One region of the Massilia oculi genome, then DNA from elsewhere that is predicted to be linked to it. Evidence: predicted binding sites of a transcription regulator. Region 1 holds the regulator's gene; the other holds the start of a gene.

Evidence for each region. Region 1 encodes LexA, which represses DNA repair genes until DNA is damaged. Its sites were predicted from a motif close to ACTGTATNNNNATACAGT; they were not measured.
Region 2: a site for LexA is predicted at 3,142-3,159, ahead of DIR46_RS20010 (error-prone DNA polymerase). Genes of this name have one in related genera too.

Annotation. Positions count from the first base shown of each region.
Region 1 covers NZ_CP029343.1:4,540,949-4,546,549, reverse strand. The annotation lists gene rplI (50S ribosomal protein L9) at 1-155, opposite strand, end outside; gene rpsR (30S ribosomal protein S18) at 187-477, opposite strand; gene priB (primosomal replication protein N) at 508-804, opposite strand; gene rpsF (30S ribosomal protein S6) at 855-1,247, opposite strand; gene lexA (transcriptional repressor LexA) at 1,531-2,172, shown strand; gene DIR46_RS20470 (tetratricopeptide repeat protein) at 2,326-3,042, opposite strand; gene DIR46_RS20465 (cystathionine gamma-synthase family protein) at 3,163-4,404, opposite strand; gene purF (amidophosphoribosyltransferase) at 4,408-5,601, opposite strand, start outside.
Region 2 covers NZ_CP029343.1:4,431,116-4,436,716, forward strand. The annotation lists gene DIR46_RS20000 (serine/threonine-protein kinase) at 1-599, opposite strand, end outside; gene DIR46_RS20005 (hypothetical protein) at 916-3,057, shown strand; gene DIR46_RS20010 (error-prone DNA polymerase) at 3,253-5,601, shown strand, end outside.

The DNA of each region.
Region 1 (5,601 bases):
GCGCGCTTGGCTTCGAACTCGGCGACGGCGCCGGCGGTAGCGCGGCGGGCCATCTTTTGTGGGATCAGGAAGTTACGTGCGTAACCGTCCTTGACTTTGACGACGTCGCCCAGGTTGCCGACGTTGATGACTTTTTCCAACAGAATGATTTGCATGTTTTATCTCCAGGATAGCTGACGTAACCGATTAACCGTGGTGCAGGTCGGTGTACGGCAGCAGCGCCAGGTAGCGGGCGCGCTTGATGGCGGTGTCGACCTGACGCTGGTAGTGCGCCTTGGTGCCGGTCAGACGTGCTGGCATGATCTTGCCGTTTTCCTGGACGAAGTCCTTCAGGGTGTCGACGTCTTTGTAGTCAACCTGCTCAACGCCAGCGGCGGTGAAGCGGCAGAACTTCTTGCGCTTGAACAGCGGGTTCTGCTGTTTGCGCTTGAGTTTTTCTTTAGCTTTGTTTTTGTCGAACTTTTTACCGAATGCCATTTGAGGCTCCTGTATATCTAAATTGCCGAACTAGGCGGCACTGAAATCAATGATGTGAAACACCAGGGCTTTGCTGTTGCGATTTTTTCGTGCAAGGAATCCGTTGAAGCGGTAGCTGGCGCCGAGCTCGGCACTGCCGAACCTGCCCGAAATCTCGCCCGCGGCGAACGCGGGGACTTCGAACTCGACCAGGCGATCGATCCCCGCCTCCCGCTGATGCGAACTGTGCATCAGGACGGCTGAAACGATCGGCACGCCGGCCGGGGTGTAGCGCAGTACGTCACGCTCGGCGATGGTCGCCACGAGCTGGAGCTGATTTTCGCCCAACTTCTACCCGGTTCTTCTGCTACGGTGTCTACGAATTCCTGGAAAAAATCTTAGGCAGCGGCGGCCGGGGCAGCTGCAGGAGCGGCTGCTTCTGCACGGTGGCTCTTGGCTGCATCTTCGCGCTGCACCGATTTCATCATCGGCGACGGTGCGGTTTCTGCTTTCTTCATCTTGACGGTCAGATGACGCAGAACGGCATCATTGAACTTGAATGCGGTTTCCAGCTCGACCAGGGTCTCGTTGTCGCATTCGATGTTCAGGCAGATGTAGTGCGCTTTTGGCAGCTTCTGGATCTGGTAAGCCATCTGGCGGCGGCCCCAGTCTTCCACGCGATGGATGTTACCGCCGCGGCTGGTCACCGTGGTCTTGTAACGCTCGATCATCGCCGGGACTTGCTCGCTCTGGTCCGGATGGACGATAAAAACGATTTCATAATGACGCATGCATTACTCCTTGAGGACGTTTTACATAAATGCCCACCTCGGCGTCAAGACGAGTGTGGGAAGGGAACAGCCAGCTAGTATAGCGTGAAATGGGTAAAAAGGGAACTTGGCTGTCAAGAGGCTCACCCAGGCGCCTGGCTCACTCGACATTTACGCTTGCGAAAAGCGTATTTTTTGCGATACGCGCGCTTTTTTCGCGCTTTTTCGTGTATAGCCCTTGCGTATAGCAGAATACTGTACAAAAATACAGTCTATCTCTACCAACCCGTTTCGCAAGACATTTATGCTCAAGCTCACTGCAAGGCAAGAACAGATCCTCAACCTGATCAAGGAAGCGATCGAGAACACGGGTTTCCCTCCGACCCGGGCCGAAATCGCGGCCGAACTGGGCTTCCGCTCGGCCAATGCGGCCGAAGAACACCTGCAAGCCCTGGCGCGCAAGGGCGCGATCGAGATTTCGCCGGGCACCTCGCGCGGCATCCGCCTGGTCGGCGCCAGCGTCGAGCAGATTCCGCCGCAGTTGCCGATGATGCCACCGTCGATGATGTCGCTGCCGCTGGTCGGCCGCGTCGCCGCCGGCAATCCGATCCTGGCCCAGGAACACGTCGAAGCCACCTATAACGTCGACACCGCGATGTTCGCGGCGCGGCCCGACTTTTTGCTCAAGGTAAAAGGCTGGTCGATGCGCGACGCCGGCATCATGGATGGCGACTTTTTGGCGGTCAAGAAGATCGACAGCGCCAAGAACGGCCAGATCGTCGTCGCCCGCCTGGGCGAGGAAGTCACCGTCAAGCGCTACCGCAAGACGGGCGACCTGGTCGAACTGCTGCCCGAGAACCCCGACTTCAAGGTCATCGAAGTCACGCCCGACGAAGAGTTCGCGCTCGAGGGCCTGGCGGTCGGGCTGATGCGCAGCTGGAATTGATCCTCTGTAGAACTTAGCACCACTACCATGTCATCCCCGCGAAGGCGGGGACCCAAGTCCTCAGCGCTGCCAAGACGATCTGACGCAGCGTTAACGCGAGCAACTCAGGTTCCCGCCTGCGCGGGAACGACGTATCTTCCAGCAGATGTCGCCTTACTGCTTGGCCTTGTTGACCACCGCATTATGCTGGTCGACAAACGCTTCGGTCGCGCTGCGCCATGCGGCGAAATCGGCCAATACCATCTTCGAATTGACTTTCGCTCCCTCGGCGATGTTCTGGCGCACCCGCTCCAGATAGGCGGTCGAGGCCTCGGTTTCCTGCTTGTTCATCAGCTTGGCGATGTCGGGCGGGATGCGCCTGGTCAGCGGCGACTGTTCGTTGAGGTTGGTCACCATCTTGTTGTAGCAATCCTGCCAGCCGGTCACGGCCTTGTTCACGCGCTCGATCTCTTCATTGATCTTCGACACCGCCGGAATACGCGGCGACGGGCAGCGGTACTCGCCCGACTGCAGGTCGGCGCCATCGTAGCCCTTGATCCAGTAGTCGATCTCGGCGCGGCGATCGATGCGCTGCTGCATGATCACGAGCGAGTCGGCGGCGACCTTGTTGCCCTTGGCGGCCGACTTTTCAAACCATTCCTTCGCCTTCGCCTCATCGATCGCGCCGGCCTCGCCATACCAGTACATCTGGCCCAATTGCTGCTGGGCCTGTGGATTGCCGGCATTGGCCAGCTTGGTGTAAAGCTTGAGCGCGCCCGCATAGTCTTTTTTCTCGAACAGGGCGTTGGCATCCTCGAGTTCGCCGGCGAATGCGGCGCTACTGAACGCGACAGAGACCGAAAGGGACAGGCAGGACAGGAATCGTTTCATGGGCATACCGTAAGGCTGGCTGGTAAAAGTCCATGATAGCCGTGTTTTACGGCTGGGCTCAACCGCAAAAACGACAGGGCCGGCATTCGCCGGCCCTGTGATGACAGCTTTTACATCGCTTTACGCATCCAGCGCCTGGCGGAAGTCGCCGACCAGGTCATCGGTGTCCTCGATGCCCACCGACACCCGGATCAAGCCTTCGGCGATCCCCATGCTGGCGCGCCGCTCGGGGCCCATCTCGAAGAAGATCGTGTGCGCCACCGGAATCACCAGGGTGCGGTTGTCGCCCAGGTTCGAGGCCGGGATCGCCAGCTTGAGACGGTTGAGATAGTCGAACGGATCGATGTCGTCCTTCAGCTCGAAGCTCAGCAGCGAGCCGCCGGCGCGGAACAGCGCCTCGACGATCGCATGCTGCGGGTGCGAGGCCAGGCCCGGATAATGCACGGCGGCGACGCGCTCGTCGGCCTCCAGCATCGTCGCCAGCGCCAGCGCATTGGCGCAGGTGCGCTCCATGCGCAGGGCCAGCGTCTCGGCGCCGACCGCGATGTGGTGCGCCGCTTCCGGCCCCAGCGCGGCGCCGAAGTCGCGCAGCGCCTTGGCGCGCAGCTGGGCCATGCCTTGCGCACCTGGCGCTTGCTTTCTGAAGTTCTGGGCGATGTTCGGATATGCGGCCCAGTCGAACAGGCCGGTGTCGGTCAGCGCGCCGCCCAAGGCGATGCCGTGGCCGCCGATCGACTTGGTCAGCGAATTGACCACCAGCCCGGCGCCCACATGCTTCGGCCGGAACAGCCAGGGCGTGGTCATCGTGTTGTCGACCACGTACAGGATGCCGCGCGCGCGGCACAGTTCGCCGATGCGGGCCAGGTCCGCCACTTGCGTGCGCGGATTGGCGATGGTCTCCACGAACACCAGGCGGGTGTTCGGTCGCAAGGCCGCTTCCACCTGGGCCACGTCGGTAGCGTCGACGAAGTCGACGTCGACGCCCTGCCCCGCCACCGTCTGCCACAGGCTGTTGGTATTGCCGAACAGGAAGCTCGACGACACGATGTGGTCGCCGGCTTTCAGGAGCGCCTGGAACAGCGCGCCGATCGCCGCCATGCCGGTGCCGAAGCACAGGGTGGCGACGCCGTCTTCCATCTTGCTGATCTTGTCTTCCAGGGCCGACACCGTCGGGTTGCCCTGGCGGCCGTAGCGAAAGCCCGGCTCCCTCCCCTGGAATACCGACGCCAGCTGGCGTGCGTCGGCATAGCCGTAGGCGACCGAGGTATGCACCGGCTTGTGCAGCGAACCGTGCTCGATCGTCTTGCGGCGATCGTTGTGCAGGATGGTGGTGGTGAAGCCGTAGCTTTGCTTGTCCGACATGGTTTACTCGGCGGCCACCGGCGGGTTCAGGTTGAGCTGGGTGCGCACCTTGTCCTCGACGTCCTTCGCCTTCGGATTGTGGCGCGCCGATTCCTGGCGGTCCAGGTACTCGGGCGTCACGTCGCCGGTGATGTAGACGCCGTCGAAGCACGAGGCCTCGAAGTTCTTCAGCTCGGGATTGACGTCCGAGATCGCGCGCTTGAGCGCGTCGACGTCCTGGTACACCACGCGGTCGGCCGTGATCTCGCGGCACACCTCGTCGACGGTGCGGCCGTGGGCGATCAGCTCGTCGCGGGTCGGCATGTCGATGCCGTACACGTTCGGGTACAGCACCGGTGGCGCGGCCGAGGCGAAGAACACCTTGCGGGCGCCGGCTTCGCGCGCCATCTGCACGATCTCGCGGCTGGTGGTGCCGCGCACGATCGAATCGTCGACCAGCAGCACGTTCTTGTCCTTGAACTCGGAGCTGATGGCGTTCAGTTTCTGGCGCACCGATTTCTTGCGCATGCCCTGACCCGGCATGATGAACGTCCGGCCGATGTAGCGGTTCTTGATGAAGCCTTCGCGGTACTCGACGCCCAGTTTCATCGCCAGCTGGATCGCGGCCGGACGCGAGGAATCGGGGATCGGCATCACCACGTCGATCTCGTCGACCGGGATCTCCTTGCTCACCTTGTCGGCCAGGTATTCACCCATGCGCAGGCGGGTGGCGTACACCGAGGCGCCGTCGATCACGGAATCGGGTCGGGCCAAGTAGACGAATTCGAAGGCGCACGGGTTGAGCGACGGATTCTCGGCGCACTGGCGCTCGTGCAGCTTGTTGTTTTCGTCGATGAAGACCGCCTCGCCCGGCGCGATGTCGCGCACGAAACGGAAGCCCAGGCCTTCCAGCGCAACCGATTCGCTGGCCACCAGGTATTCGTTGCCCTGCTCGGTCTCGTTGATGCCCAGGCACAGCGGACGGATGCCGAACGGGTCGCGGAAGGCCAGCATGCCGTGGCCGGCGATCTGGGCGACGACGGCATAGGCGCCGCGCACGCGGCGGTGCACGGCGGCGACCGCCTTGAAGACGGCGTCGGCGTCGAGCGAGTAGCCGTCGGCCGCTTCCTGGATTTCGTGCGCCAGAACGTTGAGCAGCACTTCCGAGTCGGAATCGGTGTTGATGTGGCGGCGGTCGTTACGGAACAGCTCGTCCTT
Region 2 (5,601 bases), 110 kb from region 1:
ACAGCATAAATATCGCTAAGCGTACTCGGATGCTTGCCATTCAAAATTTCAGGCGCCAGATAGGCGATGGTGCCCTGTGTCTGCAGCACATCTCCCGACTCGGTCGCCAACGGATCGATCTTGCGCGCCAGCCCAAAATCCATGATCCGCAACTGCCCTGACGGTTCGATCATCAAGTTCGCCGGTTTCAAATCGCCATGAATCAACCCCGCCGCATGCGCTTGCGCCATCGCATCCGCCAACTGGCAAACGATATCGAGTATCTGATCCCGCGACAGCTTTGTCGTGGACAGCAGCTGATGCAGGGTTTGCCCTCCAACCAGCTCCATCACGATCGACTTGCTATGGCCATCGTCTTCGAGTGCGTAAATCTGGATGAAGGCAGGATGCCGCAACGATGCCGCCAGTCGTGCCTCTTGCAGCAGATTATCCGGCTCGTCACGCACCAGGTCAGGCTTCAGGCGCTTGATGGCAACAGTGCGCTGCAGCGCCGGATCCCACGCCTCATGTACATCGCCGAATCCACCATTGCCAAGCAGCCTACCGAGGCGATATCGCTCGGTACTGGGTGTGGCAAGCAAGTCAGGCGATGAAGTCATATGCGGCTCGTTTGGTCGGCGCAGGCACCGTAAATACTATAGGAAAAGAACTTGCCGAATACACATTCTTAACTTCGATTCAGGCACCCAGCGTGTCAACTTCCTCGTTGACATGTAAAAACACCCGTTGTTTTACACCCAACAGGCATAGCTAGTCGACTAAATCCTTGATTTTGTTGCTTTGACGCCATGTTTCAGGGTGGCACGGAGTTTGCAAACTATTGCGTACCACGAGGGAGGACGTCACGAAGATCGTCGCGCCTGCCATCGCACTTGTCGCAAAGCATGTTATTCATTCCGGAAAGAAGATTCAAGTATGGCTACCCAGAGCACAGGCGTTCTGCAGATCGTTGGCGCGGCTTATGGACTCAAGCAGGTCACCGCGCAGGTCATCAAGCAGGTCAACCGTCAAGCTTTTCCAGAGACCCTGTCTTTATTGGCGAGCAGCCGGACGTTCGGCGACACCTGGGTTGGCCACGATAAGACGCTCACCGTCGTCTATCGCTATGACGGCGGCCCAACGTTCGTGGCGACGGCTTCGGAAGGCCAGACGCTGAACATCGGCGCCCAGCAGTTCGAGCAAGCTATCCGGGCTCCGGCCCCAGCGCAGCAAGACGCCGCCGCCCAGCCATTACTGACCGTATGGGGCGCCAGCTTCGGCTGCGCCGACGTGAGCGCGACGGTACGCAACCTTGTAGACCGCTCTGCTGGAACCTTATCCCTGCTCGCCGACAGCGCCACCCTCGGCGAAGCCGGCAAAGGCAAGCGCAACACCTTCGTCATCGTGGCCAGCTATTGCGGCCAGATTCCATTCATCGACATCGTCGTCGAGGACAATCCCTATGCGCTCAGCTACCGTCCGCCGCTGCACATCCTGAGCGCCTTCTATGGCCTGAAGGACGTCACCGACATCGTCCGCGCCAGCGTGAGCCGTCGCAGGCTGTCCGTCGCCGCCTCCAGCAGCGTATTCGGCGACGGTTGGCCGGCCATGCGCAAGACCCTGCACGTGGTCTACCAGTACGCCGACCGTAAGCCAGAAATAGTCGCCACGACCGAGAACCAGCTTCTACACATCGACTACGACCCGGCCGCTCCCGCCGGACAGGCGGCGCTCGACCCACGCGCCCTGAACATCATCGCCGCCGCCTACGGGCCGGTCGACGTCACGGAAAAAGTCGCCGCGCTGGTGGAGAATGGAAGCCTGTCGTTCACGGCCGACAGCCTGACCTTCGGCGACACCTGGCCGGCCGCCGTCAAGTCGTTCTCGATGGTTTATAGCTGGGGCGTGGCGGGGGTATCGAGCGTCAACGTACCCGAAGATACGCCGGTCTCGATCACCCAGCCCGAGCCAACGTTCACCACCGACAGAAACTTCGTCTCGCTGGCCGGAGCGCTCGCCGCCGGCGACGAGATCAAGCTCCAGACCGCGGCAGGCGGTTACTGGTCGATCGCCGCCGATGGCCAGATCACGGCGCTCGGGACCTCGAGTGACGCGGCCGAGGTGTTCACCATTGGCGTACCCGAGGCCCTGGATGCACCCGCCATTACCCTGCAATGCCGTGACGGCAGCTACCTGAGCGCGGACGGCGACGGCACCTTGCGTGCCGGCGGCAGCGCACAGGATGCGATCCAGTTGATGGCATCGCTCCAGGCAAATGGCGCCATCAATATCGGCGTCGTCGGTGGCGCGGGAGCGCCGTTCCTCGCGGTGACCGCAAGCGGCGCCATTGCAGTGGACGGCAGCTACGAGACCAATTTTTCCACCTGCTTCAACCTGCTGCTAAACCCCACGCGGGCCGGCAATGCCAGCCATTTGCAAGCCTTCGCCAGCGCGACGATGCTGGACGGTCCGGTCGACATGAAGCTGGTGAAAGTCGTTTGGAAGCTCACAGGCGGCTGCTTTCTAGCGGCCGGCCTTGGCCGGCTGCTCGGCGACCAGCAGCAGATCGGTCTCGCCTTGTACCGCTTTCTGCGGCGCTATCCTGGCGTGATGAACAAGATCGCGATCCTGATCGCGACCATCGACTGCAACCGCGCGATGCCAGCGAGCGCCTTGCTGGGCGTGCTCAAGGCGATTCACGAGGCGGGCATCCTCATGCCGGTACTGCGCATGACGCTCGCGACGACTGGATGGATGGGGATTTCGTGGGCCATCGTCACCATCCTGACGAAAGTGCAGGGCGGTGTCACGAGTGCCGGTGCGACGGCAGGGGGCGAACTGGGCGAGAGCTTCTCGGACTGGGCTTTCGAGACCACGATGGACATGCTCGACTACATCAATTCCACGGGCGGCACTGCCTTGATGCTTGCATACGAGCGTATGGTCTGTGCGGATCAGCCGGTATTGCGCCGCGCGCAAGGTGGTGGTTTGTCCAGCCTGCGCGCGCGGATGGGGGCACAAGATCCGTCAGGCTCCTCCCTCGGACCCATGCCGCGCCCCTTTCCCACACACGCCTGAGTAGTCGATGCTGGTAGCGTGGGAGGCTTTGCCGCCCACGCGTTCAATGCACATTTGAGTCGCTGGCGTAGTGAGCTCGGTTATACTGTGTTTTTATACAGTATTAGCTGTTCGACAGCCCCCCAGCGTGACCAAGCCCACCCCCACCACCCAGCCCCGGCCTCCCAAGCCCAGACGCTGCCCCCCTATGCCGAGTTGTTCTGCCTTTCGAACTTCTCGTTCCTGCAAGGGGCCTCACACGCCGAGGAGCTGGTCGCGCGCGCGGTGCAGCTGGGGTACTTCGCGCTGGCCCTCACCGACGAATGCTCGCTGGCCGGCGTCGTGCGCGCCCACGCCGAAGCGAAAAGCGCCAACCTGCCCCTGATCATCGGCGCCCACTTCCACCTCAAGAACCCTGACGGCGCCCCGGCCCCCTCGCTGATCCTGCTGGCGCAAAACCGCAACGGCTACGGCAACCTGTCCGAACTGATCACGATCGGCCGCACGCGCAGCGAGAAGGGCACCTATCTGCTCACGCCCGACGACCTGGCCAATCCCGTCCCGGAATACGCGCACCTGCAGCACATGCCCGACTGCCTGGCGATCCTGTTGCCGCCATACCCCGGCCACGAAGCCCAGGACGTCGACCGCCTGCACGCCCAGGCCGCATGGATGGCCACCACCTTCCCGGGCCGCGCCTGGCTCGGTCTCACCCAGCTGCACCGCGCTTTCGACGACGCCCACCGCGCCACGGTGGAAGAGGTGGGCTGGCAGCATGGCCTGCCGATCGTCGCGCTGGGCCACGTCTGCATGCACGTCCGCTCGCGCAAGCCCTTGCAGGACACCTTGAGCGCAACGCGCCTGGGCAAACCGGTGGGCGCCTGCGGCTACGGCCTGGCGCAGAACGCCGAGCAGCACCTGCGCGCGCGCCTGCGCCTGGCCAACATCTATTCGCGCGAGGCGCTGGCGGAGACGGTGCGCATCGCGCGCCTGTGCACCTTCTCGCTCGACGAGCTGCGCTACGAATACCCGGACGAGGTGGTCCCCGAAGGCCACGATGCCAGCAGCTACCTGCGCAGCGAAACCTGGATCGGCGCGCACCGGCGCTTTCGGCAGGGCGTGCCGGCCAAGGTGCAGGCGCAGATCGAGTACGAGCTCGACCTGATCGCCGAGATGGGCTACGAACACTACTTCCTCACCGTCTACGACATCGTGCGCTACGCGCGTTCGCAGCACATCCTGTGCCAGGGCCGCGGCTCGGCCGCCAACTCGGCGGTGTGCTACTGCCTCGGCATCACCGAGGTCGACCCGGCCCGCGCCAGCCTGCTGTTCGAGCGCTTCATCTCGCGCGAACGCAACGAGCCGCCCGACATCGACGTCGACTTCGAACATCAGCGGCGCGAAGAAGTCATCCAGTACATCTACAACAAGTACGGCCGCCAGCGGGCGGCGCTGGCGGCGGTGGTGATCAGCTACCGGCCCAAGAGCGCGCTGCGCGACAGCGGGCGGGCGCTCGGCATCGACCTCGCCATTGTCGAGAAGGTGGCCAAGACCCACCACTGGTTCGACAGCCGCGCCGATCTGCTGGGCCGCCTGGCCGAGAGCGGCCTCGATCCCGAGGCGCCGCTGTCGCGCCAGTGGGCCACGCTGGCGCAGTCGCTGCTGAACTTCCCGCGCCACCTGTCCCAGCATCCGGGCGGCTTCGTGATCGCGAAAGGGAAACTCTCGCGCCTGGTGCCGATCGAGAACGCGACGATGGCGGATCGCAGCGTCATCCAGTGGGACAAGAATGACCTCGAAGAGCTGGGCCTGATGAAGGTCGACGTGCTGGCGCTGGGCATGCTGTCGATGATGCGGCGCGGCCTGGAGCTGGTGGGCCAGCGCTATGGCGACGTGTTCGAAATGCAGGACATCCCGCTCGAGGACAGCGCCACCTACGACATGATCTGCCAGGCCGATACCATCGGCGTGTTCCAGATCGAATCGCGCGCGCAGATGAGCATGTTGCCGCGCATGCTGCCGCGCCGCTTCTATGACCTGGTGATCGAGGTGGCGGTGGTGCGGCCCGGCCCGATCCAGGGCGGCATGGTCCATCCCTACCTGCGCCGGCGCCAGGGCCTCGAGCCGGTCGAGTATCCGAGCCCCGAGATGAAGGTCGCGCTCGGCCGCACGCTGGGCGTGCCGATCTTCCAGGAGCAGGTGATGCAGGTGGCGATCCTGGGCGCCGGCTTCACGCCGGGCGAGGCGGATCAACTGCGGCGCGCGATGGCGGCCTGGAAGCGCAAGGGCGGCCTCGAAAAATACTACGAGCGCATCGTGGGCGGCATGCTCGAACGCGGCTACCAGCAGGAATTCGCCGAGGCGATCTTCAGCCAGATCCAGGGCTTCGGCGAGTACGGCTTCCCCGAATCGCACGCGGCCAGCTTCGCGCTGCTGGCTTATGCGAGTTCATGGCTCAAGTGCCACGAGCCGGCCGCTTTTCTCTGCGCGCTGCTCAACAGCCAGCCGATGGGTTTTTATAGCCCCTCGCAACTGGTGCAGGACGCGCGCCGCCACGGCATCGAG